DNA from 4 places in the Streptomyces sp. NPDC002130 genome. Region 2 is predicted to be linked to each of the others. Evidence: riboswitches for the same ligand, from Rfam matches in the RefSeq annotation. Region 2 holds a riboswitch; each other region holds the start of a gene.
The links. Region 2 has a riboswitch for cyclic di-AMP ahead of ABT116_RS03500 (M23 family metallopeptidase). Riboswitches for the same ligand answer to the same signal wherever they lie in the genome.
Positions count from the first base shown of each region.

Region 1 (4,085 bases), on a different contig from region 2:
GAGGTACCCGGTGCGTTCCAGGACGGCCTCCAGCACCGTGGCCGGTCCGGCGCCGGACTCGACGACGGTGCGGAGGTCCTCCATCAGCGTGTTGAACCGCTTGACGGCGTTGGTGGAGCGCGCGGCCATGCCGTACGCCTCGTCGACGCGCTTCAGGGCCTGCGGGAAGCTGATCTTCTCCCGCTGGGACAGGGCGTCGATCATCGCCTCGGCGCGGTCGCCGATGCCCCGCTTGGGGACGTTGAGGATCCGGCGCAGCGGTACCGAGTCCTCGGGGTTGGACAGGACGCGCAGGTAGGCCAGGACGTCCCGGACCTCCTTGCGCTCGTAGAAGCGGACACCGCCGACGACCTTGTAGGGCAGGCCGACGCGGATGAAGACCTCTTCGAAGACACGGGACTGGGCGTTGGTGCGGTAGAAGACGGCGACGTCGCCGGCCTTGGCCTCTCCGGCGTCCGTGAGGCGGTCTATCTCGTCGGCGACGAACTGCGCCTCGTCGTGCTCGGTGTCGGCGACGTAGCCGGTGATCCGGGCGCCGGAGCCGGCGTTGGTCCACAGGTTCTTGGGCCGGCGGGACTCGTTGCGCTCGATGACGGCGTTGGCGGCGCTGAGGATCGTCTGCGTCGAGCGGTAGTTCTGCTCCAGCAGGATCGTCGTCGCGTCCGGGTAGTCCTCCTCGAACTGGAGGATGTTGCGGATCGTCGCGCCGCGGAAGGCGTAGATCGACTGGTCGGCGTCACCCACCACGCAGAGCTCGGCGGGCGGGATCTCGGCCTCGGGCGGCACGTCGACGGGGTGTTCCGAGGTGCCGACCAGCTCGCGGACGAGGGCGTACTGCGCGTGGTTGGTGTCCTGGTACTCGTCCACCAGGACGTGCCGGAAGCGGCGGCGGTAGTGCTCGGCGACGTCCGGGAAGGCGCGCAGCAGGTTGACCGTCGTCATGATCAGGTCGTCGAAGTCGAGGGCGTTCGCCTCGCGCAGCCGCGACTGGTACATGGCGTAGGCCTGGGCGAGGGTCTTCTCGAACCCGTCGGTGGCCTGGGCCGCGAAGTCCTCCTCGTCGATCAGCTCGTTCTTCAGGTTGCTGATCTTGGCGCTGAAGGACTTCGGCGGGAAGCGCTTGGGGTCGAGGTCGAGGTCGCGGCAGACCAGGGCCATCAGGCGCTTGGAGTCGGCGGCGTCGTAGATCGAGAAGGACGAGGTGAAGCCGAGCTTCTTGCTCTCGCGCCTGAGGATGCGCACGCACGCGCTGTGGAAGGTCATGACCCACATGGCGTTCGCACGCGGGCCGACGAGCTGCTCCACGCGCTCCTTCATCTCGCCGGCGGCCTTGTTGGTGAAGGTGATCGCGAGGATCTGGCCCGGGTGCACGTCCCGCTCGGCGAGCAGGTGGGCGATGCGATGCGTGAGCACACGGGTCTTGCCGGAGCCGGCGCCGGCCACGATGAGCAGCGGGGAGCCGGAGTGGACGACGGCGGCGCGCTGGTTGTCGTTCAGCCCCTCCAGGAGGGCGGCTGTGTCCACCACCGGGCGGGGGGCTCCGTCCCGGTAGTAGGCGTCCCGGTCCGGGGGCGCGTCGAACTTCCCGCCGAACAGATCGTCCGGGATCGGCTCCGGAACGTGATCGTCCTCGGGTGGCGGCGGGGGCTCGTCCGCGGGGCCCCGCTGGGCCTGGAGGTTCGCCAGGAAGCTGTCGTCAAAGAGGCTGCTCATCGCTCTCCGAGTCTAGGGCGCCCCACTGACAGCCCGCCGCCGCCCTGAGAACATCGCCGCGCGCCCGGGGTCCCGCCGACCGCCCGGCGGCGCGTTGTCGCCCTCCATGACGGCGCGATCACGCCCTGCTACACACCCGGCATGTAGGGACTTTTCCCGCCCAATCCCCCTTGATCGTTCACTCTCGGCAACGCTCGGGAATAAGGTCACGAAAATGTATCGGGCATATCACCCATCAACCTTCACAGGGGCCACACGAGTTGGCTACGGTGCGACCAGGCCGCATGACCCCCACCGGCGAACGTCGCCGGGCCGCGCGGCCTCCGCCGAGTCCGGTGTGCCGCAGCGGCAGCCGGAGCCGGGGACCCAACCGTGAACCTGGGGTGAATCGGCCCGACTCCTGTGCGGAGAAGGCCGTAGGGCAAACCTTCCGAACCACCCGCCCGAACCCGACAGCTAACCCGGTAGGCGGAACATGGAAGGAGTCGCCTCCCTTGGCGTCGCACCGCAAGTCGCGTCCTACGGGTACGCGCATGGCAGGCATACGGACCCCCGCCCTCGCAACGGCGGCCCTCACCTCCGTGGCCCTGCTGTCCCAGTCGGCCAACGCCGCCCCCGAGGCCGACGACAAGCCCAGCCTGGAGGAAGTCGAGAAGAAGGTCGACGACCTGTACCGCCAGGCCGAGTCGGCGACCGACAAGTACAACGCGGCCAAGGAGAAGACCGCGAAGCAGCGCAAGCGCGTCGACACCCTCCTCGACGATGTCGCCCAGCGCACCCAGAAGCTCAACGAGGCACGCGAGGAGCTGGGTTCCTTCGCCTCCGCCCAGTACCGCACCGGTGCCGCCGCCCCGGACACGGCGACGTTCCTGCTCGCGGACACCCCGCAGGACTACTTCGACCAGACCCAGCTGATGGACCGGATGACCGGCCGTCAGAAGGTCGCGGTCGACGACTACGTCACGCAGCAGTCCGAGACGATGAAGAAGCGCCAGGAGGCCACCGAGAGCCTCGAGACGCTCACCGATTCGCAGGGTGACCTGAAGACGGCCAAGGCCACCGTCCAGCGCAAGCTCGCCGACGCGCGCGAGCTGATGACGAAGCTGACCGCCGAGGAGAAGGCCCGGCTCGCGGCCATCGAGAAGGAGAAGCGGGCGGAGGCCGCCCGCAAGGCCGACGAGCTGGCCCGGCAGCAGGCCGCGCAGCAGAAGGCGCAGGAGGAGGCCGCCCGGCAGCAGGACGGCGCGTCCTCCACGTCCGGATCGACGGGGCCGTCGGGCTCCGGCTCGTCCTCCTCGACGGCCCCGGCCGACTCCTCGTACGCGACCAAGGCCGACAAGGCGCTCGCCTTCGCCCGCGCCCAGATCGGCAAGCCGTACGTGTGGGGCGCCGTCGGCCCCGGCTCCTACGACTGCTCCGGCCTCACCCAGGCCGCCTGGAAGGCCGCGGGCGTCACCCTGCCCCGCACGACCTACGACCAGGTCAATGCCGGCAGCACGGTCCCGCTCTCCCAGGCGCAACCCGGTGACCTCGTCTTCTTCTACGACGACGTCACCCACGTAGGGATCTACATCGGCAACGGCATGATGATCCACGCGCCGAAGCCCGGCACGTACGTGCGCGAGGAGTCGATCTACTACGACGGCGAGTCGGCGATCCACAGCGTGGTGCGCCCGGCCTGAGTGAAGCCTGCGGGCAAAGAGGTCGCGTCAGGTTTTTGAGGGGCACGCGCGCGTGCCCCTCTCGTAACGCGCGCACCGCTCTCTAGCATCGGCGCTATGTCCGGTCCCTCCCCGTTTGCCACCTGGTGGGCGACGTATGCGCTGGCGACCGGCAGCATGTCGGTCGGTCTCGACTCGGCGGGGTACGCGGTCCTCGCCCGCATCGCCCTGGCCCTGGCCTGCGCGGCCTGGCTGGCGGCGGCCGCGGGCCTCGCCCAGCGGACGCGGGGCGAGTGGCGGGTGGAGACACCGGCCGCGCTCACCACCGTGGCGGCGGCCGCGGTCCTGGGCACGGGCTTCTCCGCGGCCGGGCAGCAGCCCCTGGCCGAGGCGCTGCTGGCGCTCGCCATGCTGCTCTGGGCGGTGCTCCTCACCGCGGAGGCCGAGGGGCGGCGCGGAACGGTGTTCCTGCGCTGCGTGGCCACCGAGGGGCTCGCCGTGCTCGGCGCCACGCTCGCCGCGGCCGACGCGGTGGCCTGGCTCGCCCACGCGGCCGTGGTGCTGTTCTGGCTGGGGCTCGCGCTCTACTGCTTCGCCCTGTTCCGTTTCCAGCCCCGGCAGGTGGAGGAGGGGCGCGGGGACCACTGGCTCGCGGCCGGCGCCCTCGCCGTCTCCGCACTGGCCGGGGCGAAACTCCTCGGCGCCGACAGC
Region 1 covers NZ_JBEOXI010000009.1:43,560-47,644, reverse strand. The annotation lists gene pcrA (DNA helicase PcrA) at 1-1,713, opposite strand, end outside; cyclic di-AMP (ydaO/yuaA leader) riboswitch at 2,028-2,199, shown strand; gene ABT116_RS03065 (C40 family peptidase) at 2,208-3,395, shown strand; gene ABT116_RS03060 (SLAC1 family transporter) at 3,492-4,085, shown strand, end outside.
Region 1: it holds a riboswitch for cyclic di-AMP, as region 2 does, so the genes downstream of both, ABT116_RS03065 (C40 family peptidase) here and ABT116_RS03500 (M23 family metallopeptidase) in region 2, are expected to answer to the same signal.

Region 2 (4,085 bases):
CCAGGCCCAGTTGGAGCGCGAATGGCTGGACCGGCTCGGCACGGTCGCGGGCCGCGCCGACGAACTGTGCCGGTACGCCGTGCTGTTCGGCGACCCGCAGCTCGCCCTGACCGCGGTCCAGCGCGTGCTGGAGATCACCCCGGAGGAGGTCCAGGAGGTCGCCAAGGCCCGCCTGCGGCCCGACAACCGCGCGGTGCTCGTCTACGAGCCGACCGCCCCCGAAGCCCCCGCCGACCAGGACGAGAACGAGGAGGCGGCCCGGTGACCGAGCTCGCCACGATGGACTTCCACCCCCGGCCGCAGGCGGGCGACGCCAAGCCGTGGGCCTTCCCGGCCCCCGAGCGCGGCTCGCTCGGCAACGGCCTCACGGTGCTGCGCTGCCACCGCCCCGGCCAGCAGGTCGTCGCCGTGGAGGTGCTGCTCGACGCCCCGCTGGACGCCGAGCCCGCCGGCCTCGACGGCGTGGCCACGATCATGGCCCGGGCCTTCTCCGAGGGCACCGACAAGCACTCCGCCGAGGATTTCGCCGCCGAGCTGGAGCGCGCCGGCGCCACCCTCGACGCGCACGCCGACCACCCCGGTGTCCGGCTCAGCCTGGAGGTGCCGGCCTCCCGGCTCGCCAAGGGACTGGGCCTGGTCGCCGACGCCCTGAGGGCCCCCGCGTTCGCCGACAGCGAGGTCGAGCGGCTGGTCGCCAACCGTCTCGACGAGATCCCGCACGAGCTCGCCAACCCCTCGCGCCGGGCCGCCAAGGAACTGTCCCGGCAGCTGTTCCCGGCGGACTCGCGCATGTCGCGGCCGCGGCAGGGCACCGAGGAGACCGTCGCCGCCATCGACTCGGCGGCCGTACGCGCCTTCTACGAGAAGCACGTCCGCCCCGCCACGGCCACCGCCGTGGTCGTCGGGGACCTCACCGGCATCGACCTCGACGCCCTGCTCGGGGACACGCTGGGCGCCTGGACCGGCTCCCCGGCCGAGCCGCGGCCCGTGCCGCCGGTGACCGCCGACGACACCGGCCGGGTCGTCATCGTGGACCGCCCGGGCGCCGTCCAGACGCAGCTGCTGATCGGCCGGATCGGCCCGGACCGGCACGACCGCGTGTGGCCCGCGCAGGTGCTCGGCACCTACTGCCTCGGCGGCACCCTCACCTCCCGCCTGGACCGCGTCCTGCGGGAGGAGAAGGGCTACACCTACGGCGTACGGGCGTTCGGCCAGGTCCTCAGGTCCGCCCCCGACGGCACGGGTGCGGCGATGCTCGCCATCAGCGGCTCCGTGGACACGCCCAACACCGGCCCCGCGCTGGAGGACCTCTGGACGGTGCTGCGCACCCTCGCCGCCGAGGGGCTGACCGACGCCGAGCGGGACGTCGCCGTGCAGAACCTGGTCGGCGTCGCGCCGCTGAAGTACGAGACGGCAGCGGCCGTCGCGAGCACGCTGGCCGACCAGGTCGAGCAGCATCTGTCCGACGACTACCAGGCCACGCTGTACCGGCAGCTCGCCACGACCGGCACCGTGGAGGCCACCGCGGCGGCCGTCAGCGCCTTCCCGGTGGACCGGCTGGTGACCGTCCTCGTCGGTGACGCGGCGCAGATCAAGGCGCCTGTCGAGGCGCTCGGCGTCGGCGAAGTCACCGTCGTCGCCGCCGAGTAGCGGCACGCGCGCTCAGGGGCCCTGGATGTCTTCGAAGGCACCAGGGCCCCTTTATGCCCGAATTGGGATGGGAGTTGCCTGTCTGCCCTGTGGGATGCGCTACAAACACCGGGATTCGTTTGGGAATTGAAAGTGGCGCCGCTTAGCGTCGTCCGGGCTGTTCGTCAGGCAGTGCGCCGCACCCGCGGCACCGGACAGTCATCGCCGAGTCCCCGTACGGCGCGAGCCAGGGGAGCCGGGGACCCACCGCAGTCCCTGGGGTGAATCGGACGCCCGCGCGTGCCGCGAGGGAGTCCGTAGGAGACCTTCCTGCTCCGAACCCGTCAGCTAACCCGGTAGGCGAGAGGGAAGGAAAGGACCAGCCACCACATGGCGTTCACTCGCGCCACCGGGAAGCACCGTCGTCCCAGCAGGATCCAGCGCCGCACCGCCCGCGCGGCGGGTGTCGCGGCCCTCGCCACCACCGGCGTGATCGGCACCGTGGCGGCCCCCGCGGCCTTCGCCGCCGAGCCCAGCGCCGAGCAGACCGGCCTCACCCCGGTCGTCACCATGGGTGACACCGTGGCCCAGCAGATCGACGCCCAGGCCGTCGCGCAGCAGCAGGCCGCCGACGAGGCCGCCGCCAAGCAGAAGGCCGAGGAGGCCGCCCGCAAGCGCGCCGCCGAGGTGGCCGAGAAGGCCAAGGCAGCGGCCGAGAAGGCCCGCGAGGTCAAGGAGCGCGCCGCCCGCGAGGCCGAGCGCAAGCGCCTCAACGCCTACGTGGCCCCGATCTCCGGCTCGTACGTCTCCACCGGCTACAAGGCCAGCAGCGGCCTGTGGTCCTCCGGCAGCCACACCGGTGTCGACTTCCACGCCGCCACCGGCACCTCCGTCCACGCGGTCGGCGCGGGCACCGTCGTCGAGGCCGGCTGGGGCGGCTCCTACGGCAACCAGATCGTGATCAAGATGAACGACGGGACGTACACCCAGTACGGCCACCTGTCCTCCATCGGCGTCTCGGTGGGCCAGCAGGTCACCCCCGGCCAGCAGATCGGCCTGTCCGGCGCGACCGGCAACGTCACCGGCCCGCACCTGCACTTCGAGGCCCGTACGAGCCCCGAGTACGGCTCGGACATCGACCCGGTCGCCTACCTCCGCTCGCACGGCGTCGGCGTCTGACCGGAACCACTCCGCCGTCTCCCAGGCCCCGGCTCCCCGAGCCGGGGCTTTCGGCGTTTCCGGGTGCCCGCTGTCCAAAAAATATCCCCGGATTCCCGCCTGCCGTCGGAAATTCCCGCTCATTGCAATAGAGTCACGGAAAGCGCGCCGCTCGTCGGCGTTTCACGGGGATTAAGCGGAGGTCGGTCATGCGTATTCCCGCGCACTCGGTGTGCACGGCCATCCGGGACGACATCGTCGCGGGTGTCCACGCACGCGGCAGCCGGCTCACCGAGGAACTCCTCGCCCGCCGCTACGGCGTCTCGCGGGTGCCCGTCCGGGAGGCGCTGCGCACGCTGGAGGCCGAGGGCTTCGTGGTGACCCGCCGGCACGCGGGCGCGTGCGTGGCCGAACCCACCGAGCAGGAGGCCGGTGACCTGCTGGAGATGCGGATGCTCCTGGAGCCGCTAGGTGCGGCCCGCGCCGCCCAGCGCCGCACCGAGGCGCACCTGAAGGTCCTGCGCGGCCTGGTCCGGCTGGGCCAGGACCGGGCCCGTCGTGGCAACAGCGACGACCTGCGCTCCCTGGGCGCCTGGTTCCACGAGACGCTCGCCCAGGCCTCCGGCAGCCCCGCCCTGACCTCGATGCTCACCCAGCTCCGCCACAAGATCACATGGATGTACGCCGTGGAGGCGCCGCTCAGCCCGGTGGAGTCCTGGACGGAGCACGGCGCGATCGTGGACGCGGTGGCGCGCGGGGACGGCGAGCGCGCGCGGGCGGTCACGGCGCTGCACACCGAGCGCGCGACCGGCGCGCACCGCCTGCGCCTCGGCTCCGCCGAGGAACGCGCCGACCGTGTGAGGAACTCGCAACATCCCGTAAACACGGCGAGCCTGCGGCATTAACACGGCAGCCGTATACAAATAGAGGTGAATTCTCGGGGGCTTATTTCCGCTGCCCGGACACGGGAATTCCTGCTCCGTGTGGGCCGGGAATAGCGAAGGGCCCGCCCGGTGAATTCGGACGAGCCCTTCGCTGTGCGCCGCATCGGGCGCCCGGGAAATCAGACGGTCTCGGGCAGTTCCTCGAGACCCTCGGAGACCAGCTTCGCCAGCCGGTCGAGGGCGGCGTCCGCGCCCTCGGCGTCGGAGGCGAGGACGATCTCCTCGCCCCCCTGGGCGCCGAGGCCCAGGACGGCCAGCATCGAGGCCGCGTTGACGGGGTTGCCGTCAGCCTTGGCGATCGTCACCGGGACGCCTGCGGCCGTGGCGGCTCGGACGAAGATGGAGGCGGGGCGG
Region 2 covers NZ_JBEOXI010000011.1:8,981-13,065, forward strand. The annotation lists gene ABT116_RS03490 (M16 family metallopeptidase) at 1-265, shown strand, start outside; gene ABT116_RS03495 (M16 family metallopeptidase) at 262-1,650, shown strand; cyclic di-AMP (ydaO/yuaA leader) riboswitch at 1,843-2,007, shown strand; gene ABT116_RS03500 (M23 family metallopeptidase) at 2,020-2,808, shown strand; gene ABT116_RS03505 (GntR family transcriptional regulator) at 2,997-3,692, shown strand; gene ABT116_RS03510 (HPr family phosphocarrier protein) at 3,851-4,085, opposite strand, start outside.

Region 3 (4,085 bases), on a different contig from region 2:
GCGTCTCTCGACGATACGACATGCCTGCCTGGGGCAATGAGTTGTCCACAGGCGTTGCCCGGAGGCCCCACAGCCCCTGATGATGTTGCCGCCTGGTCGCACCTGGTCGGGCTTGTTCGAATATGTGAGGGCATGATGCTGGACATCTCCGAAGACGGTCGTACATGGGTGCTCTCCGGGCCGGCCAGCAGCTACGCCGTCCATGTCACCGACCGGGACGAGCTGCTGCACCTGCACTGGGGCCCCCGTATCGGCCTGGCCGACGCCGAGGCCCTCGCCGTCCGGCCGCTGCCGGACTACTGGCCCTTCGAGTCCCCGCTCGACGGACGCGAGGAGTATCCGGTCGAAGGCGGCCCCCGCTTCGTCCGCCCCGCCCTGTCCGTACGCACGGCCGAGCGGCGCGGCACCGAGTGGGCTTACGAGGGGCACGACGCCGAGGACGGCGAGCTGAGACTCCGGTTCCGTGACGGCGACCTGGCCGTCACCCTGCACTACCGGATGCGCCCCTCGGCGGATGTCGTCGAGCGCTGGGTGACGCTGGACAACCAGGGGCCCGCCGTCGAGCTGCTGCGCGCCGACTCCGCCACCTGGACCCTGCCCGACCGCGACACCTGGCGTCTGTCCCAGCTGCACGGCCGCTGGGGCGCCGAGTCCCGGCTGACCCGCTCCGGACTCACCCACGGCGAGAAGGTCATCGGCAGCCGTCGCGGCCACACCTCCCACCAGCACCTGCCGTGGGTCGCCCTCGACACCGACGCCACCGAGGAGCGCGGCGAGGTCTACAGCTGCGCCCTGGGCTGGTCCGGGTCCTGGCGCATCGCCGTGGCCCAGCTCCCGGACGCGCGCGTGCAGATCACCGGCGGCGCCGGCTACGACGACTCCGGACTGCTGACGCTCGGCACCGGGGAGTCGTACACGACCCCCGTCTTCGCCGGGCTCTTCAGCGACGGCGGATTCGGCGGGGCGAGCCGCGCCTGGCACGCCTACCAGCGGGCGTACGTGATCCCGGACGCCGGCCGGGACCGGCCCGTGCTGTTCAACTCCTGGGAGGCCACCGAGTTCGACATCTCCGAGGAGCAGCAGCGGGAGCTCGCCGAGCGGGCCGCCGCCATGGGAGTCGAGCTGTTCGTGGTCGACGACGGCTGGTTCGGGGCGCGCACCAGCGACCGGGCCGGGCTCGGCGACTGGACCCCCAACCCCGACCGCTTCCCGGGCGGGCTGAAGCCGCTCGCCGACCATGTGCACGGCCTCGGGATGCAGTTCGGGATCTGGGTCGAGCCGGAGATGGTCAACCCGGACAGCGACCTGTACCGCGCGCACCCCGACTGGGTGCAGTACCAATCGGGACGAAAGCGGACGGAGTTCCGCAACCAGCTGGTACTCAATCTCGCCCGGGAGGACGTCCGGGAGTACCTGTGGGAGCAGCTCGACGGGCTCCTCTCCAGTGCGCCGATCGACTACGTGAAGTGGGACTTCAACCGCTGCTTCACCGACGCCGGCTGGCCGGACGACGCCTACCCGCAGCGGTTGTGGGTCGACCACGTGCACGGCCTGTACGCCCTGCTGGACCGGCTGCGGGCCGCCCACCCGGGGGTGGCCTTCGAGTCCTGCTCGGGCGGCGGCGGGAGGATCGACCTCGGTGTGCTGAGCCGCACGGACCAGGTGTGGACCTCGGACAACACCGACCCCCTCGACCGGCTCGCCATCCAGCACGGCTTCAGTCAGATCCATCCGGCCCGGGTCATGGCCGCCTGGGTCACCGACAGCCCGAACGCCATGCTCAACCACCGGGCCAGCTCGCTGCGGTTCCGGTTCGTCAGCGCCATGGCCGGGGTGCTCGGGGTCGGCGGCGACCTCACGAAGTGGACGCCGGAGGAGCTCGCCGAGGCGGCGCAGTGGGTGGGGCTCTACAAGGAGATCCGGCCCGTGGTGCAGCGCGGCGACCAGTACCGGCTGCGGCCTCCGGAGGGCGGGCTGAGCGCCGTCCAGTACGTCCTCGGCGAGGAGACCGTCGTCTTCGCCTGGCTCCAGGCGCAGCGCTACGGCGAGCCCGTTCCGACGCTCCGGCTGCGCGGCCTTGACCCGACAGAATCGTATGAATGCCCTGAAACGGGCGAAGTTCACCGAGGGGCCGTGCTGCTTCACCATGGACTGCGGGTCGGTTTGCGCGGGGATCTGGACGCCGCGATCGTCCGCCTTAAGCGGAAGTAGTCATTGTGTCCGAATAGGGAATTTTAGCCGCTTAGGGATAACGTGCCCCGATCGTAAAGGAGATGAGGTCGGGGTGCGTGACCATCGTCATATTCGTGACGATGTGCTGTCGCCATGTTCACGTAATCTCCGTAATTTTCAGGGCCATTGAGTGGAGCGGGGGATCGGTGATCCACGCTCGGTGACGGCATATGTGGCGACGCGTCAAGAAAAACACCGTCACAGGCAACCGCAAGCTTGTCCTATTGCGTCGTGGTCGCTTACGTTCCACACCAATCCGGACGGACGCCTAATCCTGCCGCCGCCCGGAGCCCGCACACACTGACCCGACGTACGGCAGGAGCGGGGGACCCACAGGTAAGACGCCTGTTCCGGTTCCCGGAACGGCTTGGGGTTAAGCCGCGCCACGGCGCGGCCGGGCATCTCCAGCCCGCACCCGACAGCTCACCTCGCAGGCGACGGAGAGGAATTCGCCATGCCCGCGAAGGGTAAGCACCGCCGCCCCAAGACCCAGCGTTTCACCCGCTCCATCGCCGTCGCCGGAACCGGCGGGGCCGCCCTCGCCCTGCCGCTCATGGGGGCCGCCGGCGCTCACGCCGCGACCCCGCAGTCGGCTCCGGAAAAGGCCGTCCAGTCCGCTCCGGCCGCCGAGAAGAAGGCCGCAGGAAAGGCCAACGGCGCCAGCACGTACACCGTGAAGGCCGGCGACTACCTCGCGAAGATCGCCGACGACCAGAACGTCAGCGGCGGCTGGAAGAAGCTCTACGCGGACAACCGTGACGCCGTCGGCTCCGACCCGTCGCTGATCCACCCGGGCCTGAAGCTGTCGATCGGCAAGAAGGCCGCGAGCGCGCCGAAGTCCTCGGCCCCGTCCGCGCCGAAGGCCTCTGCCCCGAAGGCCTCGGCCCCGAAGCCGTCCGCCGCCGATTCGGCCCCGAAGGCCGAGACCGCCGCGAAGCCGGCCGCCGCCAAGCCCGCCGCCGAGAGCAACGCCGGCGGGTACGCCCTCCCGGTGGACGGTGCCACCGTCGGCACCCCGTACCGCATGTCCGGCAGCATGTGGTCCAGCGGCTACCACACCGGTGTCGACTTCGTCGTCCCGACCGGCACCTCCCTCAAGGCCGTCGGCGCGGGCACGGTCGTCTCCGCCGGCTGGGGCGGCGCCTACGGCAACCAGGTCGTCATCAAGCTGAACGACGGCTACTACGCCCAGTACGCCCACCTGTCCCAGCTCTCCGTGTCGGCCGGCCAGACCGTGACCGCCGGGCAGCAGGTCGGCCTGTCGGGCGCCACCGGCAACGTGACCGGACCGCACCTGCACTTCGAGATCCGCACCACGCCGGACTACGGCTCGGACGTGGACCCGGTCGCCTTCCTGCGCTCGCACGGCGTCTCCGTCGGCTGACCCACCGCACGACCACCTGCCTGACACGCGACCGAAGGCCGGACCCCGATCCCCGGGTCCGGCCTTCGGTGTGAGCGCGTGCCGTCGCTCGCCCCAAGGGATCGACAGGCGGCGGCAGTTGGGACAGAGTGATCACGGCCGGAGTGCAAGCGCTTTCCAGAGCCTTCCCGGCGGATCCCGAGGAGTGGTGTCACCGTGCCGACCACCCGCAGAGCGTTCGGAGCCCTGGCCGCCGGAGCCGCCCTGGCGGCCCTCGCCCCCACGGCCCCCGCGCACGCCGCGTCCCCGCACCGCCGTCTCATCGCACGCGACGACTTCTGCCACGGGCTCGGGCAATGGGCGGCCGAACTCCAGGACGGCGGCACCGTCACCGCCTCACGCGGCACACTGGAGATCGACGTACCGAGCGGCGCGACCGTGTGGTTCAGGCAGCGGCTCGAGGGGCCCTACGTGCTCGAATACACCGCGA
Region 3 covers NZ_JBEOXI010000094.1:17,924-22,008, forward strand. The annotation lists gene ABT116_RS19350 (alpha-galactosidase) at 136-2,211, shown strand; cyclic di-AMP (ydaO/yuaA leader) riboswitch at 2,528-2,682, shown strand; gene ABT116_RS19355 (peptidoglycan DD-metalloendopeptidase family protein) at 2,687-3,616, shown strand; gene ABT116_RS19360 (DUF6250 domain-containing protein) at 3,812-4,085, shown strand, end outside.
Region 3: it holds a riboswitch for cyclic di-AMP, as region 2 does, so the genes downstream of both, ABT116_RS19355 (peptidoglycan DD-metalloendopeptidase family protein) here and ABT116_RS03500 (M23 family metallopeptidase) in region 2, are expected to answer to the same signal.

Region 4 (4,085 bases), on a different contig from region 2:
CCCGCCGCAGCACCGCCTCGTCCAGCACCGCGCTGAGTCTCAGCGGGGGATCGGCGCGCAGCACGTCCTGCCGGGCCAGCCGTACCTCGACCAGCGTGTCGAGCCGGTCCTCAGGGAGCCCCTCCACCGCGGCCCGCGTCACCGCACGCGCGTACTCGGGTGTCTGGAGCAGGCCAGGGACGACGGTGGTCTCCAGCGTGCGCATCGCCCCCGCCTGGGACTCCAGGCTGATGAAGTCCCGGTAGGTCGGCGGCAGCACCCCCCGGTAGGCGTGCCACCAGTGGTGCCGACCACCGCTGTCCTCGGCGCCCGCCAACACCATGAGCAATTCGCGCAGTTGGGAGTCCGTCACACCGTAGGCGTCCAGAAGTAACCGCACATCGGCCGGTTTCACACCGCTCGTGCCCGTCTCGATCCGGCTGACCTTGGACTGGTGCCAGCCCACCAGCCGGGCCGCCTCACCGCTCGTGAGCCCCGCCCAGGAGCGCAGCTCACGCAGTTCGGCGCCCAGTTTCCGGCGGCGCACCGCGGGACCGTGCTGCATGGGCTCCTCCTTACTCCTTCGGAGCCACCCAAATACGGTCTCGCGTCGCAGAGTTCACCGCTTTGAGCGACAGATATATGCATATCTTGGTGGATCGCCGACCTTCAGGGGTGTTCTGGTGGCAGTCTGACGACGAAGCACCAGTCCGGGACCGTACTCGAACCATCCGCTCCGTGTCGGGCTACGGTCCCGTGGGAAAGGGACGACGTCGCCATGGCAGACCATCTGGAAGCATCCGTCACTCTGCCGAGCGATCCCGCCTCGGTCTCCGCAGCGCGTGCCTATGTGGTGAGCACGCTGGCGGAGTGGGGCCTGCCGCCGGACACGGACGCGTCCGACACCGTCCGGCTCATCATCTCGGAACTCGCCACCAATGCCGTCCAGCACACCTTCGGCCAGTCGCCCACCTTCACCGTGGACGTCGAGCTGGACCGCGACGAACAACTGCGCATCGGTGTCACGGACAGTCACCCGCGCTTCCCCAGACGCCTGCCCGCGGCCGTTCAGCAGGACAACGGCCGGGGCCTGGTCATCATCCGCTGGCTGACCGCCGAGTGCGGCGGCAGACTCCGTATCCGCCCGACCCGCGAAGGCGGCAAGACCATCTCGATCGAACTCCCGTGGGCCGTCCCGGTCCGGCCGGTGACGACGGCGGGCCAGCAGGAGCCGTAGCCGTCACAGCACGACCTGAAGGGCCTGAAGAACCTCCCCACCGGGCGCCCTCGACGCACCCCGGCCCGCGCGACCCACATCCGGCCACTCCCACGGCTCTGGGAAGCTCACTCCGCGCCTTGTGGCCCGCCGGAGCCCCCTGCCGTCACCGGTGCCGCGCCGACGCCTCCCGGTGTGCTGCCGCCCCTCGAAGCCCTGACGGCTGCCGGACAGTGCGCCGCAGCGGTGCGGGGATCCTGATGTCGGCTTCCTCCGGCTCCTCCCCGGTGGTCTCCCCGGCGCCGTCCCGTTCCCCGTGCCGCCCCGCCCGCCGCACCAGCCGAGGGAGCACCCCCCCACAGTCCGACGCAGACCAGGAAGGTCGCGGCGCCCGCCGCGATGCCACCGGTACGGCCCGTGGTCACGTCGACCACCAGCAGCACCGAACCGCTGAACGCGAACACCAGTACGCACAGACCGGTCGTGGCCAGGCGCGAGGAGACCTGCACTATGCGGGGCTTGGCGCCCTGCTGGAAGAGGGAGCGGTGCAGCGCGGCCGGCGCGGTGAAGAGCGCGGCGGCCAGGACCGCCAGCAGCAGCGTGGTGACGTAGGTGACGCGCTGGACCGTGTCGAGGTCCCCGAAGCGCGAGGTGAAGGCCAGCGACAGCAGGAAGGCGAAGAGGATCTGCACACCCGTCTGAGTGACGCGGAGTTCCTGGAGCAGCTCGACGAAGTTGCGGTCGGCGCGTTGCAGCGGAGTCTCGTTGCGCGCGGTGCAGGGACGGTGCTCGGCCATGACGTCACGGGTATCCACTTGCGCCCGTGTCACGCTCCGGCGTGCGGCGGCGCGTCAGGACGCCGCCGCACGCCGGGCGGATCACCTCACGCGCCCGTACCAGACGCTCTTGGTCCAGATCTTCTGCAGTCGCACCACGTCCCCGCTCTTCGGGGAGTGCCAGAGCTTGTTCTTACCCGCGTAGATACCGACGTGGTACACGTTGCTGCCCGAGTGGAAGAACACCAGGTCTCCGGCCTTGCGGTTCTTGGCGGAGATGTGGCGCGTCTTGTTGTACTGCTGGGCAGCCGTGCGGGGGAGCTTCTTGCCGGCCTTCTTGAACGAGTAGAGCGTGAGCCCGGAGCAGTCGAACCGGTGCGGTCCTATCGCCCCGTACTTGTAGGGCGATCCCTTCTTGGATGCCGCGATCTGGAGTGCCTTGGTCGCAGGTGTGGCTGCCGCGGCCTCGGAGGCGAAGCCGGGGGCCACGATCGAGCCGCCCACCGCGGCGATGGTGAGCGCCGAGGCCGTACCGGCTCGGGCCATGAGCGACGGGACACGATTGAGCGCAGTCATGCGCAACCCTTCGTCAGCCGCCTGTGAAGGATGACCTGTCGGATTCGGGCTGACAAAGTTGCCCGGCCGCTGACGCGGCTTCACCCCAAGGGCTGCTCAGGTCCGGTCATGGCGTGACCGTCCCGGCGACCCGTCGTGCTTGGGTCCTCCACTCCTGCCGATCCACTCCTGTCGACCGGTCATCCGGGCGGCGGCAGGACTCGGCGTCCGCCCGGATCGCCCCGCCACAGCGGCGGGGGCTTGTCGTCAAGCAGGGATCTTGGCGCATGACTGTCCGGATTTCCCAACGGAACCGGGGATTTGTGTTGTTACTCACCACTCACCCGTTCGGGTGGACACGTGTGCGTTCGCGCCACTGTCCACGGGTTCGCGGACCGCCGGACCAGCGACGGAATGTCCCATTCCGCCCCCGGGCCACGCGCGTTGCGCAACCGGAAGGGTCTCAAAATCGGCCTCCCGCCTACTCCGAACAGCGGTACGTCTTTTGGTCCGTTTCGACTCAGCTCCGGACGCTCCGCCGTCCGTCGGGCGTCCGGACCGATGGCTGCGCCTCAACTGACGGAATCCGGGGGCAGGGTGAGCCGGGCCGTGCGCCGCTCGCCGTCCAGTACGCGCAGCGCCCGGGCCAGGGTGTCGGCGTGCAGTTCCGTCTCGCCCCGCTGGTGCATCAGGGCCAGAGCGTCACGCAGCGCGGTCGCCTTGCCGACGAGGGCCTGGGCGGCGCGCAGCCCGCGGTAGGTGTCGCCGTCCCGGGCCGGGTTGATGCGGCCGAGCAGGTCGACCACGTCGAGGTAACGGTCGATCAGTTCGGCCTCGGCGCGGGTCAGGGCGGGCAGCGGCGGAAGTTCGGGCGGGAGCACCGGGGCCTCACTGCCCGGTCGGCGGGGCGAGGGTGGCCTTGCGGCTGGGGATGATCCCGTCGACCAGGCCGTACTCCACCGCCTCCTGCGCGGTGAGGACCTTGTCCCGCTCGATGTCCGCGCTCACCTGCTCCGGGGTGCGGCCCGTGTGCAGCGCGAGCATCTCCTCCATCCGGCTCCGGATGCGCGTCAACTCAGCCGCCTGGATGGCCAGATCGCTCGCCTGGCCCCGGATCGGCTCGGGCAGGGCCGGCTGATGGATCACCAGGCGCGCGTCGGGCAGCGCGAATCGCTTGCCGGGCGTGCCCGCCGCCAGCAGCACCGAGGAGGCGGCACCGGCCTGGCCCAGGAGAATCGTCTCCACATCGCAGGAGACGTACCGCATCGTGTCGTAGATCGCCGTCATCGCATGGAAGCTGCCGCCGGGAGAGTTGATGTAGAGCGAGATGTCGCGCTCCGGGGCCTGGTGCTCCAAGTGCATGAACTGGGCCATCACATCGTTCGCCGAGGTCTCGTCCACCGGCGCCCCGAGGAAGACGATCCGCTCCTCCAGGAGCTTCGCGTACGGATCCATCGTCCGTTGCCCGGACGCCGTGCGTTCGGTGAACTCGGGCAGCACGTAGCGGGCGGACGGTCGGGTCATGGCGAACCCCTCCTCGCGGGCAGAGCTGTCTCCGG
Region 4 covers NZ_JBEOXI010000067.1:27,458-31,542, forward strand. The annotation lists gene ABT116_RS15605 (helix-turn-helix domain-containing protein) at 1-544, opposite strand, end outside; gene ABT116_RS15610 (ATP-binding protein) at 758-1,216, shown strand; gene ABT116_RS15615 (DUF6328 family protein) at 1,324-1,992, opposite strand; gene ABT116_RS15620 (C40 family peptidase) at 2,074-2,547, opposite strand; cyclic di-AMP (ydaO/yuaA leader) riboswitch at 2,551-2,750, opposite strand; gene ABT116_RS15625 (hypothetical protein) at 3,099-3,407, opposite strand; gene ABT116_RS15630 (ATP-dependent Clp protease proteolytic subunit) at 3,415-4,050, opposite strand.
Region 4: it holds a riboswitch for cyclic di-AMP, as region 2 does, so the genes downstream of both, ABT116_RS15620 (C40 family peptidase) here and ABT116_RS03500 (M23 family metallopeptidase) in region 2, are expected to answer to the same signal.